2 regions of the Rhizobium sp. BK529 genome follow, and region 1 is predicted to be linked to the other one. Evidence: predicted binding sites of a transcription regulator. Region 1 holds the regulator's gene; the other holds the start of a gene.
What was found. The regulator PhoB, encoded in region 1, activates phosphate uptake and scavenging genes when phosphate is short. The targets are predictions, from matches to a motif close to TGTCATNNANCTGTCAT.
Positions count from the first base shown of each region.

Region 1 (4,062 bases):
ACCGTGACCGCCCTGATCGGCCCGTCCGGCTGCGGCAAGTCTACCTTCCTTCGGTCGCTGAACCGCATGAACGACACGATCGACGGCTGCCGCGTGACCGGCAAGATCACGCTCGACAGCGACGACATCTACGATCCCGACATCGACGTCGTCGAACTCCGCGCCCGTGTCGGCATGGTGTTCCAGAAGCCGAACCCGTTCCCGAAGTCGATCTACGAAAACGTCTCGTATGGCCCGCGCATTCACGGCCTCGCCAAGTCCAAGGCAGACCTCGACCAGATCGTCGAGTCCAGCCTGCAGCGCGCCGGCCTCTGGAATGAAGTCAAGGATCGCGTGCATGAATCCGGCACCGGGCTTTCCGGCGGCCAGCAGCAGCGTCTGTGCATCGCACGCGCCGTCGCCGTCAGCCCGGAAGTCATCCTGATGGACGAGCCCTGCTCGGCGCTCGACCCGATCGCAACCGCCAAGGTCGAAGAGCTGATCCACGAGCTGCGTGAAAACTACACCATCGTCATCGTGACGCATTCCATGCAGCAGGCCGCGCGCGTATCACAGCGTACAGCCATGTTCCACCTCGGCAACCTGGTCGAGGAGAACGACACCGACAAGATGTTCACCAACCCGGACGATCCGCGTACCCAGGACTATATCATGGGCCGGTTCGGCTGAGTTTGGAGATGTGAAGCCTTCCCGATTTTCGAGGACAAAGCCCCATGGCATCGACACATATTTTCTCTGCTTACGATGACGACCTGAAGTTCCTGTCCCGGCGCATTGCCGAGATGGGCGGCCTTGCCGAACAGATGGGTGCCGACGCTGTTCGCGCGCTCGTCAACGGTGACACCGCGCTCGCACAGAAAGTCATCTCGGACGACGTGATCCTCGATCATGCCGAGCGCGAAATCAACGACAAGGCGATTGTCACGATCGCCCGTCGCCAGCCGATGGCCTCCGACCTTCGCGAGATCATGGGTTCGATCCGTATCGCCGCCGACCTCGAGCGCGTCGGCGATCTCGGCAAGAACACGGCCAAGCGTGTCATCGCCGTGCAGAGCACCGGCGTTCCGCGCAAGCTCGCCCGCGGTCTCGAGCATCTTTCCGAACTGGCGCTCGTCCAGCTCAAGGAAGTGCTCGACGTCTACACGACGCGTTCGGCCGACAAGGCAAAGTCGATCCGCGAGCGCGACGATGAAATCGACGCGATGTACACCTCGCTGTTCCGCGAACTCCTGACCTACATGATGGAAGATCCGCGCAACATCACGAGCTGCACGCATCTTCTCTTCTGCGCCAAGAACATCGAGCGCATCGGCGATCATGCGACCAACATCGCCGAGACGATCTACTACATGGCAACCGGTTCCCAGCCGGAGGGCGAGCGTCCGAAGGACGACAGCTCCAACACCGTCGGCGCAGTCACGGAGTAATCCGGACCTGCCCATTGCATGCGCGCCCTCGCCGGGGGCGCGCAGAAAGCATGTCGCGCAAAAGTGTGCAGCGGTTTTGCGATAACGACATGCGAAAAAAGCTTACAGCGCGGCAGCGGATCCGAAGGATCGCGACACGCTTTAGGTGCAGCCAATTCCGAGTTTCTGCATGGTCCCTTGTTTAAATCACCCCCGGTTTAAGGATCATGCATTAGGAGACTGACACGCATGATCCCAAGAGTTGCAGTTGTTGAAGATGAAGAGGCACTCAGCGTGCTTCTCCGCTACAACCTCGAAGCGGAAGGTTTCGAGGTGGATACGATCCTCCGTGGCGACGAGGCGGAAATCCGGCTTCAGGAGCGCACGCCGGACCTGCTCATCCTTGACTGGATGCTGCCGGGCGTTTCCGGCATCGAGCTCTGCCGCCGACTGCGCATGCGACCGGAGACCGAGCGCCTGCCGATCATCATGCTGACGGCACGCGGCGAGGAAAGCGAGCGCGTTCGCGGTCTCTCGACCGGCGCCGACGACTATGTCGTCAAGCCCTTCTCCACGCCGGAGCTTGTCGCCCGCGTCAAGGCGATGCTGCGCCGCGCCCGTCCCGAGGTTCTCTCCACCGTTCTGAAGTGTGGAGATATCGAGCTCGATCGCGAAACCCATCGCGTTCATCGCAAGAGCCGCGAAGTCCGCCTCGGTCCCACCGAATTCCGCCTGCTGGAATTCCTGATGTCATCGCCGGGCCGGGTCTTCTCCCGTTCCCAGCTTCTGGACGGCGTCTGGGGCCATGACATCTATGTGGACGAACGCACCGTCGACGTCCATGTCGGCCGCCTGCGCAAGGCGCTGAACTTCTCCAACATGCAGGACGTCATCCGCACCGTCCGCGGTGCGGGATATTCCATGGAAGCTTAATCCGAGTGATCGGAGGTCCAGACGGGTCGCCCGCTTGACGGGCGGCCTGTTTGTCTATGTGGAACTCCCAACTCCTAATGAAAGCCGACACCCAGCGCCGAAGCGAGCCTCGAAAGAACCTGCTTTTACAGGCGGATGCGCGCAAGAATTCGATCAAGAGCCTTTTGCAGAGCCGCCATGCCGCCGAACGCGCGAAAGTCTTCGAGCACCTGTTCATTCAATCCGCCCTTGGTCGAATGCTCACCGATGAGCTCGTCGAAACTCGCCATAGGTTTTGAACGGGCGGCATGGGCGAGGCCGGAAAACAATTGACGGAGGTAGGCGTCGCCAGACGGTCCCGAAAGCCCCTGGCTCTGCAGCCAGGTCGACGTCGCCTCAAGGATGCCGAAATAGCTGGCCATCAGGCAGCTCGCCACCGCGAGAAGTTCGAACTCAAGTTTGTTTTCAACCTGGATCGCCGTTCCGAGCGCCGAAAAGAGGGCGTGGGAAACTTCGTCGGGCGGGTAGATCGCAGTCGCCCCCTGAAGATCTGCGACGAACGGAAGTGGAATTGCCAGGCTTAGGCGAACCGGTGGATCGATCCACGCCAGCAGTTGATCCATTGGCGTGGCCGCGACAAAGCTGATGACATGGTGGCCCGGCCGAAATCGGAGCGAGCGGACGACCTCCTCGGCAATTTGCGGCCTCACGGCCAAAAATGCGAGATCGGAGCGGTCGAGGACATCCTGATTGCTTAAAGCGATCGACACATTCTCGTTTGCCGCCGCGAGACGGGCGGCGACGCCTGCGTTACGCGGTGACAGCACGATCGGTGTGTCGCGAAACGCTGTCTTGCCCAATCCGGTGACGACGGCCTCTGTAATCGTGCCCGTCCCGACGAATCCCATTGTCATGCGCTTCGGATCGATCTCCATTGGCACCCCTGAGCGACTGTTTGCGCCGTGCTACTCGACGAGAATACCGCATCTGGATCAGAAAATCGCGCTACAGCGCCATGACGACCGTTCCATGCCGGTCGAGGCTGAAACGCATCGGTGATGTTGGCCACATAAGTTCGCATTGTCAGGCATGGTGGAAGGCCGGCAGAGCTCGGCCTTCGAACGACCGTGGCCGGGAGCCGTTTTCCCGCGCTCCTGTGCCGGCTAAAAAAATCACCCCTCCGCGCATCGGCGAGGAGGGGTGACGGTACGTTTGGTCTGTTGGAGGTCGCCGATCAGGCGACCCGGACAGCCTTGCGGCGTTCGCTGACCGGCTGATAGGCGAGGCGCGCATGATAGTTGCAGTAGGGCGATGAATCCGGGGAGTCGCAGCCGCAGAAGTAGAAGTCGTCCTTCAGCGGGTCGCCGACCGGCCACTTGCAGGTGCGCTCTGTCAGCTCCGTCAGTCCGAGGCGACGGGAGATCGGCACGACCACGTTTGCGGCCGGCACGTAGTCCATCTCCTCGACGGTTTCGATCTCGATCTCTTCCTTCAGCATCGTTGCGCCCTGCTGGCGCGTCACGGTGCGGGTGGCGATGCGAGATGTATAGTTCGGAGCGCGCGGTGCCGAGGTATTGCGCTTCGGCGCACGCGCCGTGGTTGCCGTACCGCCGGCCTTGGCGCGGCCGGGAAGACTGAGCCGGTGAACCTTGCCGATAACAGCGTTTCTACTCACCCCGCCAAGCTGCGCAGCGATCTGGCTGGCGCTCAACCCCTCCGACCAAAGCTTCTTGAGCTTCTCGAC
Region 1 covers NZ_JACIAU010000001.1:2,920,149-2,924,210, reverse strand. The annotation lists gene pstB (phosphate ABC transporter ATP-binding protein PstB) at 1-669, shown strand, start outside; gene phoU (phosphate signaling complex protein PhoU) at 714-1,427, shown strand; gene phoB (phosphate regulon transcriptional regulator PhoB) at 1,656-2,339, shown strand; gene FHX08_RS14705 (pyrroline-5-carboxylate reductase) at 2,465-3,253, opposite strand; gene FHX08_RS14700 (GcrA family cell cycle regulator) at 3,553-4,062, opposite strand, start outside.

Region 2 (4,062 bases), 2.6 Mb from region 1:
AATTCACTACGCGAAATCATCAGATCGTCTCCGGCTTATGGTTCGCATGCCAGTGCTGTGCAATCTCGATGCGGCGCGGGATCCAGACCTTGTCGTGCTTCAGCACATATTCCATGAAACGCCTGAGCGACGCCGCACGACCCGGCCGGCCGACGAGACGGCAATGCAGGCCGACGGACATCATTTTCGGGCTGCCTTCCTTGCCCTCTTCATAGAGCGTGTCGAACGCATCCTTGAGATAGGTGAAGAACTGGTCGCCGGAATTGAAGCCTTGCGGCGTGGCGAAGCGCATGTCGTTGGTTTCAAGCGTATAGGGAATGATGAGGAAAGGCTTTTCGTCGATGCCTTTCACCCAATAGGGCAGATCGTCGGCATAAGAGTCCGACGAATAGAGGAAACCGCCCTCCTCCTGCACCAGCCGCAACGTATTATCGGAGGGCTTGCCCTGGTACATGCCGTAGGGCCGCTCGCCCGTCAGCTCCGTATGCAGCCGTACGGCTTCCTGAATGTGCTTGCGCTCCAGTTCCTCAGAGAAATCCTTGTACTCCAGCCAGCGATAGCCGTGGCTGGCGATCTCCCAGCCGGCTTCCTTCATGGCGGCGACCGCTTCCGGGTTGCGCGCCATCGCGAGAGTCACGCCATAGACGGTCGCTTGAACCTTGAGATCGGTGAAGAGACGCCAGAGCCGCCAGAAACCGGCGCGGGAGCCGTATTCGTAGATCGACTCCATGTTGAGATTGCGCTGGTTCGGCCAGGGCTGCGCGCCGACGATCTCCGACAGGAGATTTTCCGAAGCCGAATCGCCGTCAAGGATAGAGCTTTCGCCACCCTCTTCGTAATTGATGACGAACTGCACTGCGACGCGTGCCTCGCCGGGCCATTTCGGATCGGGCGTGGCGCGCCCATAGCCGACGAGATTACGCGGATAGGTCTCGGATACCATCAAATCACCTTCTGAAAAGACAGGTGAAACGGTAGCATCCACGGGCGGAATGTCGAGCCGTAAAACTGCGGTATCGCCTTTCGGCCTTCAGCGCGCGCCTCAGGCGATCTTGCGCGCGCTCACCTTGCCCATCGGGTGCAGCGAGTGCACGCGGAATGGTCCGCCGGTACCTTCCTCGATCATCAGCGCCACATTCGAGACCGTCACCGGTTCGAGCAGCACGGCGTCGAAGACAGAGCGTAGCGCCTGTTCGATGCGCGGCATGTCGACAGCGTTGACCGGTCCCGTAACCGGCATATGGAAGCGGAATTCATCCATCACGTAGGGGTTGCCCCAGCGATGCAGATTGGCGAATTGCGCCGCCGAAAGACCGTCCGGATCGCTGCGTTCGATATCCGCTTCACTTAGCGGCGCGCGGAAACGATCGAACTCCTGAACGATTGCCGAGGCAAGATAGTGAACCTGATCGCAGGGTCGGATCGGAGAGAGGCTATAGAAGGTGCCGAGGCGCGCAACCTCCAGACGCGGAATCTGGAAAGGCGTAAGCGTCCCGCAAAATCGCATCAGATCGCGCAGGAGTTGCGATTCGGAAACCTCTGAAGAGAGGTGGAAAGGAGCCTTCAACACGCCATGGAACCCGTAGCGACGCGGCACTGCCGTATGAAAGGCGATCTCGTGGATACCGAGACCGCGGACTGCCGGGGGCTCGACCATTTCGCCTGAAAATACGTTGCGGCCAAGCCAATTGGCGGCCACATGCGAGAGCGGATCGCTCGCTGATGGCGTGAAGCAAATGGCATAGCGCATGCAATTTCCTCCAACTGATTGAGGTGAGCGCGGATCACATTCCGCGCTTTCGATGCGCAAGCAGATAGGTGATTTGCATGACAGAATAACGAAACGGAGCGGCTTCTAATTCACGTTTAACGTGAAGAGACTGCGATGTGGTTTGAAATCGCAAAGCTTTCCGGCAATAAAAATTCTGCATTTGCATCGCTTGCAATGCATATTGCCGCTTCCGCCAGCCGGTGCGCGAGCCCGAAACTGACTTTGAACCCGCCGGTCAGGGCGATGAGATTCTGACTCTCGGGATGTGCGCCGACCATCGGATCTCGATCGATCGCCTTGGGCCGCAGTCCGGTCCAGCGCTCGACAACTGGCGCGTCGCGCAACGCGGGCACCATCTCGCGCGCGGCTTCAATCAGCGCGTCGAGCTGTTCATCCGTGGAAAAGGGATCGGCAAAGCTGTTCTCGCTGGTGCTGCCGACAGCCACATGTCCACCCTCATGCGCCACTACATAAAGCCCGTCTCGGAAGATGGTCGGCAAGCCAGGGTCGATATCGGCGGCAAGCAGCGCCGCCTGGCCTTTCACAGCCTGGCCGAGAGGACGTTGCAATCCCGTCGTCAGGGTCGCGAGCAAGGGAAAGGAGCGATGCCCGGCAGCAAGGATGCTGCGCCCGAAAGCGATTGTTCCGCCCTCGATCGCCGCAGTCCCCCGCGCCGGATCGAGCTTCGTTATCTCCGTATTCTCGAGCACGCGCACATGCCGTGCCGTCAGCAAGAAGGCCTTGAGGGCAGCAACCAGCCCACGGGGCGCAACACGAGCGGCAAGCGTGTCGTGCACGAAACCGCTTTCGCCGGCGGCCGGGTCGAGCCAGCCTTCACCCGGCGGCCGGTCCAGCACATGCCAATGGAAACGCCGTTCTCCCGCTCTCCAATAAACCTCGGCATCAGCGGAATGGCCAAGCGCGATCTTGCGCAGATGCGGCTTTGGCAGCGGAATAAGCCGGCCGGAGCGCCTATAACCGGCCGAAAGGCCGGTCGCCTCCTCAATGGTGGCAATCTCTGCCTCTAGTGAGACCAGCGCATCGAACTGGAACTGCTTCTTCGCCGACCAGCGATCCGGCATATGAGGCATCAAGGCGCCGAGCAGCCCGCCGCTCGCTCCGCTGCCGAGATGTCCGGCATCGACAAGCAGAGTTTTCATGCCGCGACGCTCGGCGTGGACGGCCGCCCATAGACCCATAATGCCACCACCGACAATCAGAAGGTCGATGGATGATTGACCCGAGACCGGGGCGGGACTATCGGCTTTTTCCATGACAGATATCAATCCCGATCAGATCGGCGCGGGCAAGCCGCAGCCCCTCGAATGGCGCGACGGCGATATGCCCTATTCGACCGCCTTTGGCGACCATTTTTATTGCCAGACCGATGGAAGGCTGGAATGCGGTCACGTCTTCCTCGCCGGCAATGGCCTGCCCGAACGGTGGAATGGTCGCCCGAGTTTTCTCATCGGCGAACTCGGCTTCGGCACCGGACTGAATTTCTCGGAGACCTGGCGCCAATGGAAGCTCCATCGCCAGCCCGGTCAGCATCTGCATTTCATGTCCTTCGAACTCTATCCGATGCGCCGCGAGGAAATCGATCGCGCACTGGCCCACTGGCCCGAGATCGATGCCGAAAGACAGGCGCTGGCAGCCGCTTGGCCTGATATGCCCGAAGGCATTGTCTCTCTCGATTTGGACAGCCAGACGAGGCTCAGTGTTGTCTGCGGCCGTGCACTCGACGGCGTCGCTGCAGCGGCTCCCGGATTTGACGCCTGGTATCTCGACGGCTTCGCTCCCTCCCGCAACAGCGATATGTGGTCGGAAGAACTGATGCGCCTCGTCTGCGAGAAGACCACTGCCGGCGGACGCTTCGCCACCTACGCGGCTGCGGGTTTCGTGCGCCGCAATCTCGCGGCGGCCGGCTTTGTTGTCGAGCGGCGCAAGGGTTTTGCCGGCAAGCGGGAAATGCTCTGCGGAGTAAAGTCTCAGTAACCTGAGCGGCCCGGCTGCATTTGGCCGTAACCAAGCCACTGGCGGATCTTGTCTTCCAGAAGCTCCGGACTGATCGGCTTCGACATATAGTCGTCCATACCGGCATCGAGGCAAAGCTCGCGGTCGCTTTCCAGCGCATGCGCGGTGACGCCGATGATCGGCACGCGATGGCCCTGCCCCTGCTCCTTCTCGCGAATCAACTTGGTCGCCTGATGACCGTTCATGATCGGCATCGAGACGTCCATCATGATGAGCCGCGGCGTATGCCGCTCCCAGGCCTCCACGGCCTCCTCGCC
Region 2 covers NZ_JACIAU010000001.1:296,449-300,510, reverse strand. The annotation lists gene uraD (2-oxo-4-hydroxy-4-carboxy-5-ureidoimidazoline decarboxylase) at 1-20, opposite strand, end outside; gene puuE (allantoinase PuuE) at 20-943, opposite strand; gene FHX08_RS01460 (DUF1045 domain-containing protein) at 1,043-1,750, opposite strand; gene FHX08_RS01455 (FAD-binding oxidoreductase) at 1,867-3,045, opposite strand; gene mnmD (tRNA (5-methylaminomethyl-2-thiouridine)(34)-methyltransferase MnmD) at 3,044-3,766, shown strand; gene FHX08_RS01445 (response regulator) at 3,760-4,062, opposite strand, start outside.
Region 2: the regulator PhoB is predicted to act here: its motif matches at 1,828-1,844, upstream of FHX08_RS01460 (DUF1045 domain-containing protein).